DNA from 2 places in the Shewanella khirikhana genome. Region 2 is predicted to be linked to the other one. Evidence: riboswitches for the same ligand, from Rfam matches in the RefSeq annotation. Region 2 holds a riboswitch; the other holds the start of a gene.
What was found. A riboswitch is a leader RNA that binds a small molecule or an ion and turns the genes downstream of it on or off. The one in region 2 is predicted to bind thiamine pyrophosphate.

Region 1 (9,461 bases), 530 kb from region 2:
GCATCCAATGATTTATCCTCTTTATCATGCATGGCGCCAGCATAGCATGAAAAACGCAAAAATCCCGCCGCCACCGGCGTACGGGATTTTCGGGATGTCCATTGCAGGGGCTTGGCAAGCCCTGTTATGTCAGTCTCTGGTCAGGCCAAAACGCTTGCCCACGTACCAGTCGATACTGGTGTAGCGGCCACCGCCCAGGGCAAACAGCGCCAGCAACATGGCAAAATAAGTGATGGCAAACTCGATACCATTATTGAGCACCACAAAGTTGCCGCTGCCGGTGAGATAGTCGTAATTCCCGTATTCCTGCAGTATCTCTTTGGCACGGGACAAACGCTCGGCGGACTGCATCACCTGCTCATTGGCAAGCCAGCTGGAGGGGTCGGCAATGGCAAGCCAGCCATTTTGCCAGTGCACGGTAAAAGCGGCCACCAACATGGTTACCATCAGAGGGATCGAGATAAGTCGGGTAAACAGCCCCAGAAGCAACAGGATGGCACCAAAAAACTCAGTGCCGGCGGCAAGGCCAGCCATTAGAGACGGAAACGGCAGTCCCAATCCCCAATCGGGATTACCAAACCAGGCAGCGGTATCTTCAAAATGTGCCAGCTTGTTGTAACCGGCCTGCATCAGAACCGGTGCCAGATAGAGCCTGAGTGCCAAAGGGGCAAGGGCGTCACCAATATGACGGCCCTGGGTGTTGAGCTTTTGAATAAGTTGCAGCATGGGGTCCTCGCAGCCTGGTGTGCGTTATTTGCGTCTGTCGCAACATAAGTTGCTTTGCCTTAAAGACCCGCAGTAGCAGAAGTTTATTTCAGCGGCGCCGAATGTTTATCAAATCAGCATGTTTATCAAATCAGCGTAGAGGGTTTGAGCTTCCCCACCCAATCAGGTCATTCCCCGCTGACGGCATCCAATTCCTGGGCCGCTTCCTGTGCTAATTCACGCAAGTCTTCTGTCAGGGCGTCATATTCGCGCCACAGCTTCTTACGTTGTTTATCGGACAGATCCCGGTAGATGTCCATCACCAGACGACCAAAGTTCTCCTGATTGACACGGATAGCGTCCTGATGCGCCTGTGAGCGCAGGGTATGTGGCGCCGTCATCAATTGGCGCAAGCGGCTGGCGAGCTGCTCGGTGTCGCTGCGCTGCCTGAGTGCCTGCTCGAACTGCCTGAGCCATTCATGGCGGTATTCAAGCCACATATCCAGGGTTGCCAGCCGGGTGGTGTTGGAGTCATGGATCATCGCCTTTTGCTTGTCGCTCAGCTTGCCAAGCCACTTTTCGGCCCGCTCTTCGAGGCGCTTATCGGAGTCTTTGACCAGCTCTGCCTGACTCTTACCGGCATACTCAGCCACAGTTTCGGCTTCGTCTTCTTTGAGTTTGGCGATAAGGTGCTCCACCTGCTTGTCAGACAGGCTTTGGATAATCGGCAAAATGCCGTCAAACACGTGGTCAAACAGTCTGAACCAATGGGATTGGGCGTAGTTCACATGGTCGGCCCAAAGCGTGGGTGTGAGGGTGTTGGACTGCATCTGGGCTTTAAGGTTATCGAGCTGCGCCACATAGCGAGGCAATTCATCCTTTTGATGCCAAAGGATAAACTCATCCAATACCTTGTCGAACGCCTGCTGCTGGCTTTTATCGAAGCTGACATAGTCGTCCAGCTCCCACTCGATGGCCCAATCGAGGAAGTAGTAGCTCATTTTGGTGGAGCATGCCGCCAGGGTAAACACCAGCATCAGGGTAAAAATGACTCGAGATTTCATTGGGGATCCTTCCACATCAGTCTGGCTCAAGGTTACCAAGGGTGGCCAGAGCTGCAAATCCCTCAACTTACCGCTAATTGTAAGTATCTGTAAAACCAAGAAAGATAATTATTGTCACCACTTTGCCCTGCCATTAATAGCGCCCAGATGGCGCCAAAATACCAATGCAGGGCCACCGCATCGACAATCAGTGGTGCATCGTCCTGATCGAGCTGCGGGTGAAAATAAAGGTACCCATGAACGAGCGCCAATTGGGCATCGGCAGTCAGCCGATGGGAGGCAAGCACTGCGGCAAGATCCCACAGCGGGTGGGATGCACAGGCATACTCAAAGTCGATGCAATACAGCTTGCCACCGTGGCAGAGCAGGTTATGGGGCGTAAGGTCGCGGTGGCTGTATTGCAAAGCAAACGGCTTATGCTCGATGCGCTGCAGCGCGCTCTGGATCGCCTGCGAGCAAGATGCCAGTTGCCGCTGCGCCCGGCGCCACTCCTGGCAGTGTTGCCAGCGGGGCAAGCCTTCATCCAGCGCCCGCTGGTAATCCTGCCACTGGGCAGCAAAGCCCTTGGGATTGGCGGGGGTTGGCAGCTGTTGTAAGCCTTTTAGAAGCGCGAGCAATAAGCCCGCGTCGCTGGTTTCATCAAGACCCGGACAAACACTGTTACCGGGCGCGCTGAGCGTTGCAAAATGCCTGAAACCTGAGGCGGGAATTTCAGCGTATTTCTGTGGCCAGTCACCGTGTTCGAGCCTGGCTGATAAATAGCAGCGGCCGTCATCGCTCATCCCCAGCAGCGGCGGCGCCAACCCTGCCCTCGCCGCCAATTGCCAGTTGTCTGCCTCAAAGGCTCGCTGACAAAATACACTGCTCTCATCGCGATTAATCCGCAGCACCCAGGCGTGGCCTCCGGCCTCAATCAAGGCGTTATCGTTGCTAAGCCCTTGGGTAAGCGCACGGAAGCGCGCCTGCGTCAGCGTCTCTTCACCCAGGGTGTGCGCCACAAATGCGCGTACCCCCGGGGTTTCCCAGGGGCAGCAGTTGGTAAAATCAGCGGATTGACTCATCAGGACTCAAGCGCCAATGCAGGCTCACGCTGCTCAGCCAGCGCGGCGCGCCAGACAAAGTAACCCGCCACAGCCAGGCCCACGTAGAGCACGAACAGCAAAGAGGTCATCATCAGCCCTTTGCTGAGATAGAGATAAATCGATACCACATCTATCACCACCCAGTAGAGCCAGTTCTCGAGCACCTTTTTGGCCACCAGATAAGTGGTCATCACCGCGAAACAGGTGGTGGCCGCATCCAGATACGGGAAAGATGCCTGGGTGTAATTGGCCATCAGATAACCGCAGCCAAGGGATGCCAATGTGGTCAGCGCAATAATAAGCAGATGCCTTGAGAGCGGCCAACTGCTGACCTTTAAGGTGTCGGCATCTTCTTTCTGCCACAGCCAATAGCCGTAAACGGCCATCGCCATGTAGTACACATTGAGCGCCGACTCCATCAATAGCGCCACTTCGTAAAACAGCACTGTGTAGATGGCTGTACTGGCAAAGGCCGCCGCCCAGCAAAGTCGGTTGCGTTTCATGGCCAGCAGCAGGTAGGCCAGCGCCAACACCACGGCCACGGCTTCCCATACTGACAATGCCTGCATTTCACCGAAGGCGCTGTGCAGGGCGCCGCCAATCCAGCCCCAAAAATCCGCTTGCATGCCTTACTCCGAGTGGGACAAGTCCAGGGCTCCGCCGATGAACTTGCACACAAACACGGCCTTGCCGAACTTCTCATGGGCCGCTTGCATCTCAGTGGCGAGCATGGTCATCACCTCCTGATAGTCGCCCTGTACCTGGGTTGCCATGGCGTTGGTACGACGGGTGATGCCGGGATAGCTGTCCAGGCGCCCGATAAACCAGCGAATAGGTTCAACGTAGTTCTCATGCAGGGGATACATGCTGATTTCAGCGGTGAGTTTCATGTGCTTGTCTCCCACGGCGCCCGTAGGCGCCGGATAAAAGATAAATTGCCGTCTGGTTTAGAGTCTGACATCCACAGTCAGGCCCACGCTGCGTGGGTCGCCATAGCGGATATACTGCTTATCGGCCCAGCCATTGTCTGGCTCGTTACCGAAGTAGAAGCCACGGACACCGTATTGCTCATCAAGCAGGTTACGGCCCCACAGATACACAGACCAGGTATCGCCTTCATAACCGGCGCGGGCATTGAGCACAGAATACGCCTCTGACACTGAGTCATTGGAGTCAGAATAGTAGAACTTGCTCTTGCCATTGGCATTGAGATTGGCGAAAAAGCCGCTGTCGGCACGCCAGGTGGCACCCACAGACCAGGTCCAGTTTGGCGCGTGGGCCAGTTCACGGCCGCTGAGATCAACCACAGTGCCGTATTTGTCCTGATAGCTGTAATCACCGTACTCGGCCTTGAGGTAGCCCAGGCTGCCATAAAAATGCAGATTGTCGGTGGCGTACCAGTTGGCATCGAGCTCGGCGCCATAATTGGTTGAGCTGCCGGCATTTTCAGTAAACAGGATAAAACGCTGTGGCCGCTCAGGGTCCTGCTGCGATGCAGAAACCTGCTGATCCTGCCTATCCATGAAGAAGACTGCCAGATTGGTGCCCAGGTTGCCATCGAGGAAGCTGGATTTGAGACCTATTTCGTAGTTGTACAGGACTTCGGTATCAAACTCTTTTTTGTCGGCAAACTCGGCCGGCAGCGACATATTAAAACCACCGGCCTTGTAACCACGGGCAATGCGGCCATAGAGGTTATGGCTGTCATTAAGCTGCTTGCCAAGGGCGATATGACCACCCCACATGGTTTCGGACGGGCTGAAGGCATCTCCGGCATCATCCACGTAATCGGCATCGCGGCGCTCAACCCGGGCTCCCACCGACAGATTCAGGCCATCGCCAAAGTCAGTATCGAGCTGACCAAACACCGCCAGGTTACGGGCATCGTACTCGGAGCGCAGGGTTTCATCAGCCCAGCCGTTGTAGAAAGAAGTGAGATCGTTGTCTTCATTCAACTGCATGCCGTAAAGGCCCAGCAGCCAGTCAGTGCTGCCGCCAAAAATGCGCCCTTCTTCTTTACTCGCCAGACGAAATTCCTGGGATACCGTAGTGCGATCGCCGCGCTTATCCCAGGTGTAGTCGTACACGCAGGGCTCGGTGCCAATCACGTTCCAGTTATCGTCATAGGCTTCGCACTCGCGGCTGGCCCAATATTCTGGGTTGGCCCAGTCACCGTCGTAGGCGTGTCTGTGGTCGGTGCCGGCAAAGCTGGTGAGCGAGGTCAGTTCGGCAGAACTGAAACCGTCGTAATTGAGCTTAAGGCCAATCCCAGTGGTGCGCTGGGCATCCACGCCGGGCTGATCGGTCAGGGTATTAAAGCCGTTGTTGTCCAGCGTCCAGGCATCGTAGCCGTTGTCAAAGTCGGCATGCAGCAGGGTAAAATCCACCTGGGTGTTATCGCTTGCGTACCAACGCACCTTGGTTCTCAGGCTCAGTTCATCACGCTCGTTGGTGTCGGAGCGGTCAAGGAACAGGTTGTCGCGGAAACCATCCTGATTGTGCTGTTGCAGCGACACACGATACAGAAGCTCACCCGAGTCCATCATAGGGCCCGAGCTGAAGCCGGAGAAAGTACGCAGATTGTCTGAACCTAGACTCAGCTGAGCGCCGTGCTCAAACTGCTCAGTGGGATCGTTGCTTTTCAGGTAAATCAAGCCCGCCAGCGCATTGGCGCCATAGCGGGTGCCCTGGGGACCTCGCAGCACTTCCACCTGCTGCATATCGTACATGGACGACACCATACCAAGGCCAGAAAGATCAATATCATCAATCAGGTAGCCCACAGAGGAGTTCGGAGCACCCTTGTATTCTTCCTGCTCACCCACACCGCGAATTTGGAAATAACGCGGGCGCGAGGTGCCGCCGGACCAGTTGAAGTTGGCCACGGCACCAAGAATGTCTTCAAAGTGCTGCGCGCCTTCATCTTCAAGCTTCTGCGCATCAATTACGGTGACACTGGAGGGAATTTTTTCAACCGCCAGACCACGGAAATCGGCGGTGACCAGCATCACTTCCATGGGCGCTTCAGCGGCAGGCTCATTGGCCATAGCCACTGGCGACATCACAGATGCCACAGCCAGGGCGACCGGCGCCAGACCAAACAAGGGGAAACGGGAACTGCGGGATGGTGTAAACATGGGGACCTCAACAAAAATGTTTGAGATCCGGCAAGCTCGGAGCGGCAAGAATATACGTTGCTATCTTAGGCCCATTCCTACGCCGGTATCAGCCGGATCAGGTTCTAAGGGTTTGTCGGTAGACATCTCAGTCCGCCTGCGGCGGACACCCCTTGGCGCGGCCAATTATACGCTTATCCATCACCAAGATGATACTTTTGTTGCAACGGCTTTGATGAAATTTACCGCAGTGGCGCCATTTTTGTGACCAGCGGCCAGGTGGGATGAATTCGGCCCATAAAAAAACACCGGCCAAGCCGGTGTTTTCAGTTATTCACGCGCCAAAGATCAGTTCGAAAACGCTTTACGCACATAGACTTCGAAGCGGCTGGCGCTTTGATTGGGCGCGACGCTGCTGACCTGTTGCTGTTGCATGCCATGCAGTTTAAGGGACTGCCAGCTTTGGCCTTCCCCTTCAACCAAAATCCCCTGGGCGTCATACCAGCTGAACTTGTATTGCAGCCTGAGATCGGTCGAAACCTTGCTGGCGATGAGCGCCGTCCCTTTGAGCATATCGCCGCTGCCAAGCAGACTGAGGTTACTGACCGAGACTTCGCGGCCAAAGGTGGCGTTATCGACCCGGGTTTCGCCGCTGGAGGCCACAGAAACTCCGGCGGTGTGCTTGGCACAGCCTGCAACGCCCATAGCCAGCACGGCTGCCAGCACCAATGTCATTCCTTTTTTCATCTTGCCTCCTGATTAACGAATTCCACCAGAGTGCCACGGCCTTGCTGAATCCAGGCTTATCGACCTTGCTATCAGCGTTATCAGTCGATAAGGAAGTGAGCACGCGCGGTGGCAATCAGCTGCTTGCGGTTGGTTTGCCAGCAGTTAATGTTCACATTAGCGACCCTGCGCCCCTGGCGGGTGATGATGCACTCGGCAAAGGTGTCCTTGTGCAGCCCGGCCCGCAGATAGTCGATGGAAAAGTCCACCACCTTGGGCACTCTGGATGTTTGCATGAATACCATCAGCTGCACAATCGCCGACATTTCCATAAAACCGGCAATCACGCCGCCATGGATAGCAGGCAGCACTGGGTTGCCTATGTTGGCATCCCGCGCCGGCAAACGGCACACCAATTCATCCCCGAATCGCTCCACCGCCATGCCGATAAAGCGGGCGTAGGGCACCTGCTCCAACAGATGACCAAAGTCATTGAGCTCAGTAACCCGGCGAACGATTTCTTTGACGTCCATGGGCGCTGAGCGGGTGGCTTCGTCCTGACAGTGAGAAAGCTCGGTCACTTCCGGCCCAAGCACTATGCCATCTTCAAGCAGGGCGCCGCGGAACTGCTCACCGACCATTTCCGGGCTGATGCGCATAAAGGAGCCCACCGCATGGGCGATGGGTTCATCTATGCTGTCCTGATAGGCAATGGCGCGGGTAAAGGCGATGTTGCTGGATAAGCGATAACACTCGGCGAAGGCGTACACAGGCTTGCCGGGTTCGGCCGGACGCATGTAGTCCACCCGCAAATCCAGGGTGGGCGAAATCTCCAGGGTGTTGAATTTCTCCTGGATAGCGCACACCACAGCGGTACCGCTGGCGGTATCAATCAAGGTGGTGATCACCCCGCCATGGATAACCCCGGTGTCGGGATAACCAATCAGCGCCGGGCTGTAGGGCAGCTCAAGCAGCACGTGGTGCTCACTGCCTTCGAGCACTTCAATCCCCAGACGGCGACACTGTGCCAGCTGACTGACAAAGCGCCTGGCCAGGGTCGTCAGCGGGAAAAAATCCGGATTCACTTTCATGGCTTATCGCTTGCTCAGCATAGGGCCCAGCGGCTCGCCGCCCACCAGATGCATATGGATGTGATACACCTCCTGGCCGCCGTCACTGTTGCAGTTCATGATAAGGCGGTAGCCACTTTGGGCAATGCCTGCCTCGGCCGCAAGCTTGGCTGCCACGGTAAACATGCGCCCCAGGGCCAGCTCATCGGATGCCTTTACATCGTTGGCTGTAGGAATAAGGTGATTGGGGATAATCAAAATATGGGTTGGCGCCTTGGGTGCGATATCCCGAAAAGCGGTAACCAGTTCATCCTGATACAGGATGTCGGCGGGGATTTCGCGGCGGATAATCTTGCTGAAAATGGTTTCTTCGGCCATGGTGAACTCCATATGCTGCCAGGCTTTGCCAATGGCTTGCCCAAATTTGCCCGAACAGACAGTTTGCCCAAAAAAAATGATCCGGCTTTCTGCCTGAAATTCAATGGGCTTATGATAGCAAGGCCAGCGGCATTTGGGTAAGCGTCTTTTAGGTGAGTGTCGGACTTATGCCTTCCATTTAGGAAAGGCATTCAAGAGCCACAGTCTCACCCATCCAAGGCTTTGCCAAGACCCACATTTTTTGGCAGCATGCCAGCATTCCGGGAGCGCTCCTTACTTAGAATCACCAGGACTTAGAATCACCAGGCGGCAGAGCACTCCCCTTGATTAAAACGCTTTTATTTAGAACAAAATTTAACCACGAAAGATCAACAGCCCCTAGACATCGGGAACCATTATGATCCGTTACAGCATTCTCCCAAGCGATCCCAAAGCCCATCTGTTTGACGTCAGCATCGACATTCCCTCCCCTGCGGCAAACCAGTGTTTATCGCTGCCGGCCTGGATCCCGGGCTCGTACATGATCCGGGATTTTGCCCGCAATCTGATTTCCATCCGAGCCAGCCAAAACGGCGCCCCCGTTGCCCTCAATCAGCTCGATAAACAGCGCTGGCAGCTGGCATGCGCCCAAGGTGCACCATTGACAGTGCAGTATCAGGTGTACGCTTTCGATATGTCGGTGCGAAGCGCCCATTTGGATATGAGCCACGGATTTTTCAATGGCTCCAGCGTGTTTCTGGCAGTTGAAGGTCAAACCGAGCAACCGTTACAGGTTTCCATGCAGGCACCTGATTTGCCAGAGCTTACGCACTGGCGCCTTGCCACTGGTCTTAAAAGACGCAGCGGCAATCCCTGGCAATTCGGTGACTTTGTTGCCGACGATTACGATGCCCTGATTGACCATCCGGTAGAGATGGGGGATTTCACCCTGGCGAGTTTTGAGGCCTGCGGCGTGCCGCACCACATAGTGCTGACCGGCCGTCACCGCTGCCATATGCCGAGACTTTGCGCCGATTTAAAGGCCATCTGCGAAACCCAAATCCAGCTCTTTGGCGGCAAAGCCCCGTTCAATGAATACCTGTTTATGACCATGGTGCTGGATAACGGCTTCGGTGGCCTTGAGCACAGAAACTCCACCGCGCTGGTGTGCTCGCGCAAGGACTTACCGCTCACAATGGATGAAGCGGTCAGCAAGGATTACCGCACTTATTTATCCCTTTGCAGCCATGAGTATTTTCATAACTGGAACGTTAAGCGCATCAAGCCCGAGGTGTTCCTGCCTTACGCCCTTGAGAGTGAGAGCTACACCCGCCAGTTGTG
Region 2 (9,461 bases):
CGCGCCAGCCGCTTCTGGATGTACTCACCTGCATTCGCTTAGGCCTCAGGCTTGATGAAGCCGAAGGGCATTTGTGCCAGAACGCTGAGCATTACTTGCGGCCCCTTGGCAGCATCCATCGCCGTTATCCGCAGGAGTGGATTGCCAATACCCAGAAGATTGCCAGCCAGTGCCGGTTTTCGATGGCTGAACTCAGGTACGAGTACCCGGCCGAGCTGGTGCCTGCTGGCTTAAACGCCAGTGAATACCTTGCCCGGGAGGTCGCCAAAGGCGCCCGGCGCCGCTACGGCTTGGCGGTGCCAGCAGCGGTAAAACGCCAGTACCTGGCCGAGCTTAAGCTTATCCATGAGCTTGAATATGAGTATTTTTTTCTCACCATTTACGACATAGTCCGCTTCGCCAGACGCAAGCGGATTTTGCATCAGGGTCGCGGCTCGGCGGCCAATTCGGTGGTGTGTTTTTGCCTTGGGATCACCGAAGTGGATCCCACCCGGGTCAATATGCTGTTTGAGCGCTTTATTTCCAAAGAACGCCACGAGCCGCCGGATATCGATGTGGACTTTGAGCATGAGCGCCGCGAAGAAGTGATCCAATACATTTATCGCAAGTACGGCCGCCACCGGGCGGCGCTGGCCGCGAGTGTGATCACCTATCGGCTGAAAAGCGCCATGGGGGAAGTAGGCAAGGTGCTGGGGCTGGACAGAGAGCTGGTGGCAAGGCTCATTCAGGGCATCGACAGGCGCGATCCGAGTCACCCCTGGCGCGAACAATTGGCCGCACAGTTGCCTGGCGCCGACATGTTTGGCTACCTTGTGCAGTCCTTGCTCGGCTTTCCGCGTCATTTATCCCAGCATGTAGGCGGCTTTGTGATTTCCGCCGGGCCGCTGGCCGAGCTGGTGCCGGTGGAAAACGCCGCCATGGAAGACAGAACCGTGATCCAGTGGGATAAGGACGATCTGGAGGCGCTGGGGCTACTGAAAGTGGACGTGCTGGCGCTGGGGATGCTGACTGCCATTCGTAAGTGTTTCGAGCTTATCAGTCGTCATCAGCAGCCCTTTGGCATGCGGTCAATCAAAGCCGAAGATCCCAATGTCTATCATATGCTCAGCTGCGGCGACAGCATGGGAGTGTTTCAGGTGGAGTCCCGGGCGCAAACGTCCATGCTGCCAAGGCTCAGGCCTGCATGCTATTACGATCTGGTTATTCAAATTGCGATTGTGCGCCCTGGGCCAATTCAGGGTGACATGGTGCATCCGTTCCTGAGGCGCCGCAAAGGGTTGGAGGCGGTGACTTACCCCAGCGAGGCAGTCAAAGCCGTGCTTGAGCGCACCATGGGGGTGCCGATTTTTCAGGAGCAGGTGATCAAGCTTGCCATGGTGGCCGCAGGTTTCAGTGGTGGTGAGGCGGATGCGCTGCGCCGGGCCATGGCCAGTTGGAAACATACCGGCAAGCTGTGGCCCTTCGAGCAAAAGCTGCTGGATGGCATGGCTGCGCGGGGCTACAGCGAAGACTTTGCCCGACAGATCTTTCGCCAAATTCAGGGCTTTGGCGAATATGGCTTTCCTGAATCCCATTCGGCAAGCTTTGCGCTGTTAGCCTATGTCTCTGCTTATCTTAAGTTTTACTACCCGGCGGCCTTTTGCTGCGCGCTGCTGAACAGCCAGCCGATGGGGTTTTACAGCCCATCGCAGCTGTTGCAGGACGTGCGCCGTCATGGAGTGGAGGTGTTTGATGTGTGTATCAATCACAGCCAGTGGGACAGCAGCCTGGTGAAAACCGCCACCGGCTTTGGGATACGGCTCGGATTCAGGCAGGTTAAGGGCTTGAAAGAGCAGGCTATGCAAAGGCTGGTTGCCGCTCGCCCAGCGGCGGGTTTTGCGCACTTGAGTGAGGTCAGCGTCTTGCTCGACAGGCACGCTTTGGAGCTGCTTGCTGCTGCCGATGCCTTCAGGTTACTCAGTGGCCACCGATTTCAAAGCCGCTGGCAATTGTCGGCCCGCCAGACAAGCCTGCCGCTGTTTGATGACTTGCCAGAGCCGCTGCTGCCAGGGGGCGCAGAGCCAAGTCTTGATGCCCCCAATGCGGTGCAGTGCCTCAAGGCGGATTATCGCAGCAAGGGGCTAAGTCTGGGGCAACATCCGATGGCATTGTTGCGAACTGCTGGTTTACTTGGAAAAACTTTGACAGCAAAAGCGCTTGAGGACACCCGTCATGGGCAGCTGGTAACTGTTGCCGGTGTGGTGACCGGCAGGCAGCGACCCGGCACTGCATCTGGCGTTACCTTTATTACCCTGGAAGATGAGACTGGCAACACTAACCTGATAGTGTGGATGGGCACAGCAAGGGCGCAGCGAAAGCCGTATTTGACATCAACAATTTTGAAAGTAAATGGCACAGTGGAACATGCCGATGGCGTGACCCATGTGGTGGCAGGTCGGCTTGAGGATATCTCGCATTTGCTCGATAGCCTCAAAGTGGCTTCGCGGGATTTTCACTAGCACTGAGCGCCCACAGAGCAGCTGGGCGCCAACAGAGTACCTTTATCAGCTAGCACACCGGTGAACAACAGGCTGGCGAGTATAGGTGTTTGGCAAACCACTGGCATGAAGAGGAACTGCATTTGCGTCTCAGTTTTTATGCCATTTGGTACTTTAACCTTTGCTTACTGGCCCTTGGGGATCACCGTGAGGTAAATGCACAGGAAGTGACTGATGGCGCCGCCAAGCACAAACAGGTGCCAAATGGCATGGTTAAAGGGAATGCGTTTAACCGCATAAAACACCACCCCCAGGCTGTAAAACAGGCCGCCGGTGAGCAGCAGAGTAAAGCCAGTGTCGGTCATGCCGGCGATCATCTTGTCGAGCACCGCCACACACAACCAGCCCATTGCAAGGTACAGCACCAGGCTGAATGCTTTAAAGCGATGTAAAAACAAAAGCTTGAATCCAATACCGCCAAGCGCAAGTAACCAGATGGCAGCCAGTACCCAATCGACACCGACGCCTTCCAGGGTAATGAGTACAAACGGTGTGTAAGTTCCGGCAATCAAAAGATAAATGGCGCAGTGGTCAAACAGTTTGAGTTTGCGCTTAAGTGCAGGTGATTTGGCCCAGTGATAGGCGGTAGAGCAGGCAAACAGCAGCACCATACTCAGGCCATAAAGGCCAACGCCGAAGGTTTGCAGCAAACTCAAATGGCCGATGCTGTCATACAACATGGCCGCTGTGCCAAGCAGCGCCGCCAGCACGCCAATGCCGTGGCTTAAGGTGTTGGCCAGTTCTTCCCGCTCGCAATAAGCGGCTTGGCTGGCGTTGCCATAAGCATCCGAGGAGGCATTTTTCGGAGCATTAACGGGAGCAGGATCTGATACGCTGCTGGCTTGCATTGACGGCATGATGAACTCTTGGGATAGGGCTTGGCATTAGAGTCGTTAATCTAACATTCACTTTCTGCAAACACCACAAAAAAGAGTACAAGTGTACGCTTAAATATTTTTATCTGTTTTAAATCAATGTATTGAATTAGGTGCTTTTGGGCAAGGCAAAATCTTCCCCCTTTAAGATAGGCAGCAGGCTGCGCGAGATGATAACCAATCAGGAACTTTTGCAGCTTGGCTCTGTTCCAATAGCGATATGGTTAATGGCGGCTTTAAGCGGGTGAATTATCAGGCGCTGCAATTTAGTTCGCTTGGTAAGTTCAGCTAATGGTTCCAGGGCAAAAGAAACGACATTGGCACCGGACTCTGGGCACAGTTCACAGTCTCAGGTGTACTGAAGGCTGAAGCTCGAAGCTCGAGAAGGAACCTAAGCCCCCAGCACAAATAAAGCAAAACCGAGCCCAGCCAAAAGGCCAGAAAATCAGGGAAAAGCTCACGCAAGAGCCCAGGGAAAAGGAAAGGCGTTTGACCAACAGCAGTAACAGCAATGACTCCAGCCGCAATCCCCAATTGAAAACACCGGGTATGCAGGATCCGTGCATTCAATCCGGTGGCCACGAAGCATGTGCTGAAGAGGATAAATCGAACGGATCGGGCTGCTCCTTGGCACCTGCGCCGCAGCCTATCCATGCCCATCGGCACGACAGGCAGGATGATGGCTACGTGGCTTCGCTGAGCTTGTTTGCCACTCGAACCCCGAAGGATGTATCTCCGCTGCACCTGGCTGCCCCCGTTTTGCCTGCCCGAGGCGGTGACAATCTTAACCTTGGCATTGAGCGCACTGACCATAACAGCGGCTCTATAGTGGTTCCTGCTTTCACGGCTTTTACGCGACAGGATGCCGGGGCGCGGCAAGAAACTGTTGAACAAGAAGAAACCGTAAAACAAGAACAAACTGCACAGCAAGATAAAACCCAGGAGCGCGACAGAATCGACGTTAGGCAGACACTGCCGCTTAAATTGCTGCTGCCCGTTACCCTGGTGCACCTTGCCGTTTTGGGGCTGCTTGCCTGGCAGTTGGCACCGCAGCTGGGTTCATTAAGCGCGGCGCTGGATGAGCGCGCCAACCAGCCCAAGGCGTTGCAATCCTATTTGGTGTTCAGCGCGCCAAAACAGCCAATTGAACAGCCGCCAGAGGCGAATCCATCGGAGCTCGCTGCAGTCAAACCTCAATCCGAACCCGAACCCGAACCCGAACAGGTTGAGCGTGAGCAAGTGAACGAGCAAAAAACGCCTGTCGAGCCAACCTTGGCTACAGCACCAAAAGAGCCTGCCCCTATCAAAGATGAACCGCCCCCAGCACAGCCTATAGCTGAACCGGCGCAGCAGGCTCGGCGGGAATCTCTGCCGCCGATAGAGACGCCCGCACCATCTGAGCAGAGTCAGCTTGATTTCTCGACTCCCGCCAGCCGTTTTATGGCGCGCCAAAACGCTCAGGCGTTGAATGCCTTATCGCAGAGTTACGCCGACGAGCAGACCGTTCACATGAATGCGGCGGGGCGTGGCATGTCAGAGCTTCTGCCCGAGATGGAAGTGCTGCTGGTACCAAGCGCCGATGATTTCTATAAACCCAACACCCTGGATTCCGACATAGATCCCAACCGTATCGTGAAATCCGGCGATACCTGCTACCGGGTGGTGAAGGTGCCAACGCCCATTAATCCCCATGCCGAAAACCTGGGTTTTCCATTTCGCTGTGGTGAGGACAGGGTAAAAAAGGCCCTCAAGGAAGGTATCAACAAGTACCTTGCATTGATGGGCAAGCAGGATTTGCGTTGAACTATTTTCATCCTAATGACTTCAAATTGACTAATCTTGTTGAAATAAAGGTAATTAATGCCTCATTGCTTTTGTGAATAAATTTCCCATTCGTGGCTATTGTCATTGGCCTTCGCTTAAGCCTATACTGCCAGCACTTGTCGGAGTGCCTTAGGGCTGAGACCGTTTATTCGGGATCCGTTGAACCTGATCAGGTTAGAACCTGCGAAGGAAACAAGCATCAAATCCACCCCAGTTAGTGTCAGCAGCCTAAGCCGGAAGATAAACCGGAAGATAAGCGGGAAAATGAGGCGAAAGCCCACCGCAAACTGATGACCAAGTGGCCAGCAACGCAAAAACTCAGCAAAAAATGCCGAGAGTGTGCCAGGCAACCGGGGTGAATGAGACGCCAGACAGCGCTGAAAACACTGCAAAAACTGTCGTCGCCGCTGATTCAACTGCTCAATTTTCTCCCCCGACAAGCAACTCCATTTTGAAACCAAAAGTGAGATTGCTGATGTCAAACCGCCGCGAAACCCGTAAAGCCGCCCAGGACTTTATCGATAACTTAAAGCCGCTGCGCCGCCCCAATTCCGAAAAGATTTTTATTGAAGGCTCCCGGCCTGATATCCAGGTGGGCATGCGTCAAATTCATCAAACCGATACCCGCATCGTGAACACCCGCGGCGAAGAAACCTTCGAGGCCAATCCGCCCATCAAGGTATACGACTGCGCCGGACCGTATTCAGATCCCGAAGCTGAAATCAATGTGCGCCACGGCCTGCCAAAACTGCGTGAGGGCTGGATTTTAGCGCGCTGCGATACAGAAGAGCTTAACAGCGCCTCATCCAACTTTACCCAGCAGCGTCTCGCCGATGAGGGGCTGGATCACCTGCGTTTTGACGTGCTGCCAAAGCCGCGCCGCGCCAAGGCTGGCAAGCGGGTCACCCAGCTGCACTATGCCCGTCAGGGTATTATCACCCCGGAGATGGAATACATCGCCATTCGTGAGAACATGGCCCGCGATGAAGTGACCGACGAGCAGCTTAACCGCAAAAAGCCCGGCGAAGCCTTTGGTGCTTTGGTTGGTAAGTCCATCACTCCTGAGTTTGTCCGTGACGAAGTGGCCCGTGGCCGGGCGATTATTCCGGCCAACATCAACCACCCTGAAGCTGAGCCTATGATCATTGGCCGCAACTTTTTGGTGAAGGTGAACGCCAATATCGGCAACTCGGCGGTGACTTCTTCCATCGAGGAAGAAGTGGAAAAACTGGTGTGGTCCACCCGCTGGGGCGCAGATACTGTGATGGACCTGTCCACCGGCCGTTATATTCACGAGACCCGCGAATGGATTGTGCGCAACTCACCGGTGCCCATTGGCACTGTGCCCATCTATCAGGCGCTGGAGAAGGTTAACGGCATCGCCGAAGATCTTAACTGGGAAGTGTTCCGCGACACCCTGATTGAGCAGGCCGAGCAGGGGGTGGATTACTTCACCATCCACGCGGGTGTGCTCTTGCGCTACGTGCCCATGACCGCCAAGCGGGTTACCGGCATAGTGTCCCGCGGCGGCTCCATCATGGCCAAGTGGTGCTTAAGTCACCATCAGGAAAACTTCCTCTACACCCATTTCCGTGAGATCTGCGAGCTTTGCGCCGCCTATGATGTATCGCTGTCGCTGGGTGATGGCATGCGCCCGGGCTCCATTGCCGATGCCAATGACGAAGCCCAGTTTGCTGAGCTCGAAACCCTTGGCGAGCTTGTGAAAATCGCCTGGGAATACGATGTGCAAACCATTATCGAAGGCCCGGGCCATATTCCGATGCAGCTCATCAAAGAGAACATGGATAAGCAGCTTGAGCACTGCGCCGAGGCGCCGTTTTATACCCTCGGCCCCCAGACCACCGACATTGCTCCGGGCTACGATCACTTCACCTCGGGCATTGGCGCGGCGATGATTGCCTGGTACGGCTGCGCCATGCTCTGCTACGTAACGCCCAAGGAGCACTTGGGTCTGCCCAACAAGGAAGATGTAAAACAAGGCCTTATCGCTTACAAGATTGCCGCCCACGCAGCCGATGTGGCCAAGGGGCATCCCGGCGCGCAAATTCGCGACAACGCGCTTTCCAAGGCACGATTCGAGTTTCGCTGGGAAGATCAGTACAACCTCGGGCTCGATCCCGATACTGCCCGAGCCTATCACGATGAGACCCTGCCGCAGGAGTCGGCCAAGGTGGCCCATTTCTGCTCCATGTGCGGCCCCAAGTTCTGCTCAATGAAAATCACCCAGGACGTACGTGACTATGCTGCCAGTTTAGAGTCTGCAGCCAGCTTGGAGAATCCTGCCAACAAGCACCCGGACGCTGTACAAACGGTGGAAGTGGGCGCGGCTGAAAGTTATTCCAAAGCCGAAAGCTATGCCAAGGCGGGTATGGACAAGATGTCGGCCACCTTCAAAGAAACCGGTAGCGCACTTTACAGCGAGGCCCACGTCGATGCGGCGCGCAAGGCCGAGCAGGAACTGGTGTAAATGGGCGAGGGCAAGGCTATGGCTGCAAATCCCTTGAATGAAAGCGAACTGGCGGCAAGGCCAGTGGTCTGGACCATCGCTGGCTCCGACAGTGGCGGCGGCGCAGGTATTCAGGCCGACTTGCTGACGTTGCATGACCTTGGCTGCCATGGCTGCAGCGTGATAACCGCCATCACAGCGCAAAACTCGGTGGCGGTGATGGCGGTCGAGCCGGTAAGCCCGGCCATGCTTGCGGCTCAGCTTGAGGCATTGAAGGCAGATTTGTACCCGGCTGCGGTGAAAATCGGCCTTATCGCCAATCAGGCGCAGCTTGAGCTTCTGGCGCACTGGCTTGGCGATAATCTGCCGGGCGTGCCGGTTATTCTTGACCCTGTGATGGTGGCCTCCTGCGGTGACGAGTTGCAGCAGGCGGCATCGTGCTCTCAAGGAGCAGCGTCTGTCAGCGGGCTCGATTTCAGTCCCTTTGCCGGAAAAATCAGCCTTATCACCCCCAACAAGGCGGAGCTGTCGCGTCTGACCGGCAAGTTGCTGGCAGATGATGATGCCCTGGCAATTGCCGCCGACAGACTGTGGCGCCGCTTTGGCGGCAGCGTGCTTGCCAAAGGCGGTGATTGCCCCTGGCAGCAGTCGAATGCCAGGGATCTGTTGCTGCTGGGTGATATCGCTACCATTTCGCCGCTCCACAGGCGTCAAGGATTTTGGCTCAGCGGTGAGCGAGTCGCGACTGTGCACAATCACGGCAGCGGCTGCACGCTTTCAAGTGCCATTGCCGCCTTTGTCGCCAAAGGGTTGGTGCTGCCCGATGCGGTGCTGCTGGCCAAAGCCTATGTATTTGAGGGGCTCAGGCAAGCAAGTGCTGTAGGTGCAGGCCCCGGGCCACTGGCCCGAACCGGCATGCCTGAGTCACTTGCCGCTATGGCATCGATTCATCGTTTGCATGAGAGCCGCAGTCACAGGTTGCCAACCAAGGCGTTTACCCGCCTTGGGCGTGATGTGGGCGTTTATCCCGTGGTGGCCGATATCGATATGCTTGAAGCATTGCTTGAGGCCGGTGCCAACACCATTCAGCTGCGCATCAAGGGCGAGATTAGCCCGGGCAGCGCAGCAGAAGCGGACATCATCCGCGCCATTGCCCTTGGCAGGCAGCATAAGGCGCGCGTGTTTATCAATGACCATTGGCGCCTTGCCATCAGCCATGGCGCTTTTGGGGTGCATCTTGGGCAGGAAGATATAGAAACTGTGCCGCTGGATGCCATCGCTGAAGCTGGCATGGCCCTTGGGCTGTCGAGTCACGGGCTGTTTGAGGCTTTGCTGGCGCTTGAGCTTAACCCGAGCTACCTCGCCCTTGGGCATATTTTTCCCACTACCACCAAGGAAATGCCTTCCAAACCACAGGGGCTGGAGACGCTGGCACTGCTCGCGAAGATTGTCAGCACCGCTGTGCCAACCGTGGCGATTGGCGGCATAGAGGCGGGTAATTTACCCAAGGTCGCTGCTACAGGCGTGGACAGCATTGCCGTGGTGCGTGCTGTGACCGAAGCAAGCGAACCGGCGGCGGCCTTTCGCGCACTCGCTGATGCCTGGGAGAAGCGGAATGCTCGCTGATAAAGACTTTATCCGCTACTCGCGGCAAATTCTGTTGCCGGAATGCGGCGAAGCCGGGCAGCTCAGATTAAGGAACTCCCACGTGGCCATAGTGGGTGTGGGTGGCCTTGGCGGTCAGGCGGCCATGCTGCT

Region 1: another riboswitch for thiamine pyrophosphate. It lies ahead of STH12_RS05405 (TonB-dependent receptor); the one in region 2 lies ahead of thiC (phosphomethylpyrimidine synthase ThiC).

What each region holds. Positions count from the first base shown of each region.
Region 1 covers NZ_CP020373.1:1,235,992-1,245,452, reverse strand. Annotated here, with positions in the region: gene STH12_RS05435 (NAD(P)H nitroreductase) at 1-8, opposite strand, end outside; gene STH12_RS05430 (HvfX family Cu-binding RiPP maturation protein) at 130-726, opposite strand; gene STH12_RS05425 (DUF6279 family lipoprotein) at 894-1,769, opposite strand; gene STH12_RS05420 (phosphotransferase) at 1,832-2,830, opposite strand; gene pnuC (nicotinamide riboside transporter PnuC) at 2,830-3,477, opposite strand; gene STH12_RS05410 (hypothetical protein) at 3,481-3,741, opposite strand; gene STH12_RS05405 (TonB-dependent receptor) at 3,799-5,988, opposite strand; TPP riboswitch at 6,046-6,151, opposite strand; gene STH12_RS05400 (YcfL family putative periplasmic lipoprotein) at 6,316-6,714, opposite strand; gene STH12_RS21775 (PaaI family thioesterase) at 6,795-7,784, opposite strand; gene hinT (purine nucleoside phosphoramidase) at 7,788-8,141, opposite strand; gene STH12_RS05385 (M61 family metallopeptidase) at 8,539-9,461, shown strand, end outside.
Region 2 covers NZ_CP020373.1:1,765,422-1,774,882, reverse strand. Annotated here, with positions in the region: gene STH12_RS07735 (error-prone DNA polymerase) at 1-2,498, shown strand, start outside; gene trhA (PAQR family membrane homeostasis protein TrhA) at 2,663-3,394, opposite strand; gene STH12_RS07725 (hypothetical protein) at 3,902-5,215, shown strand; TPP riboswitch at 5,347-5,445, shown strand; gene thiC (phosphomethylpyrimidine synthase ThiC) at 5,712-7,724, shown strand; gene thiE (thiamine phosphate synthase) at 7,743-9,329, shown strand; gene STH12_RS07710 (HesA/MoeB/ThiF family protein) at 9,319-9,461, shown strand, end outside.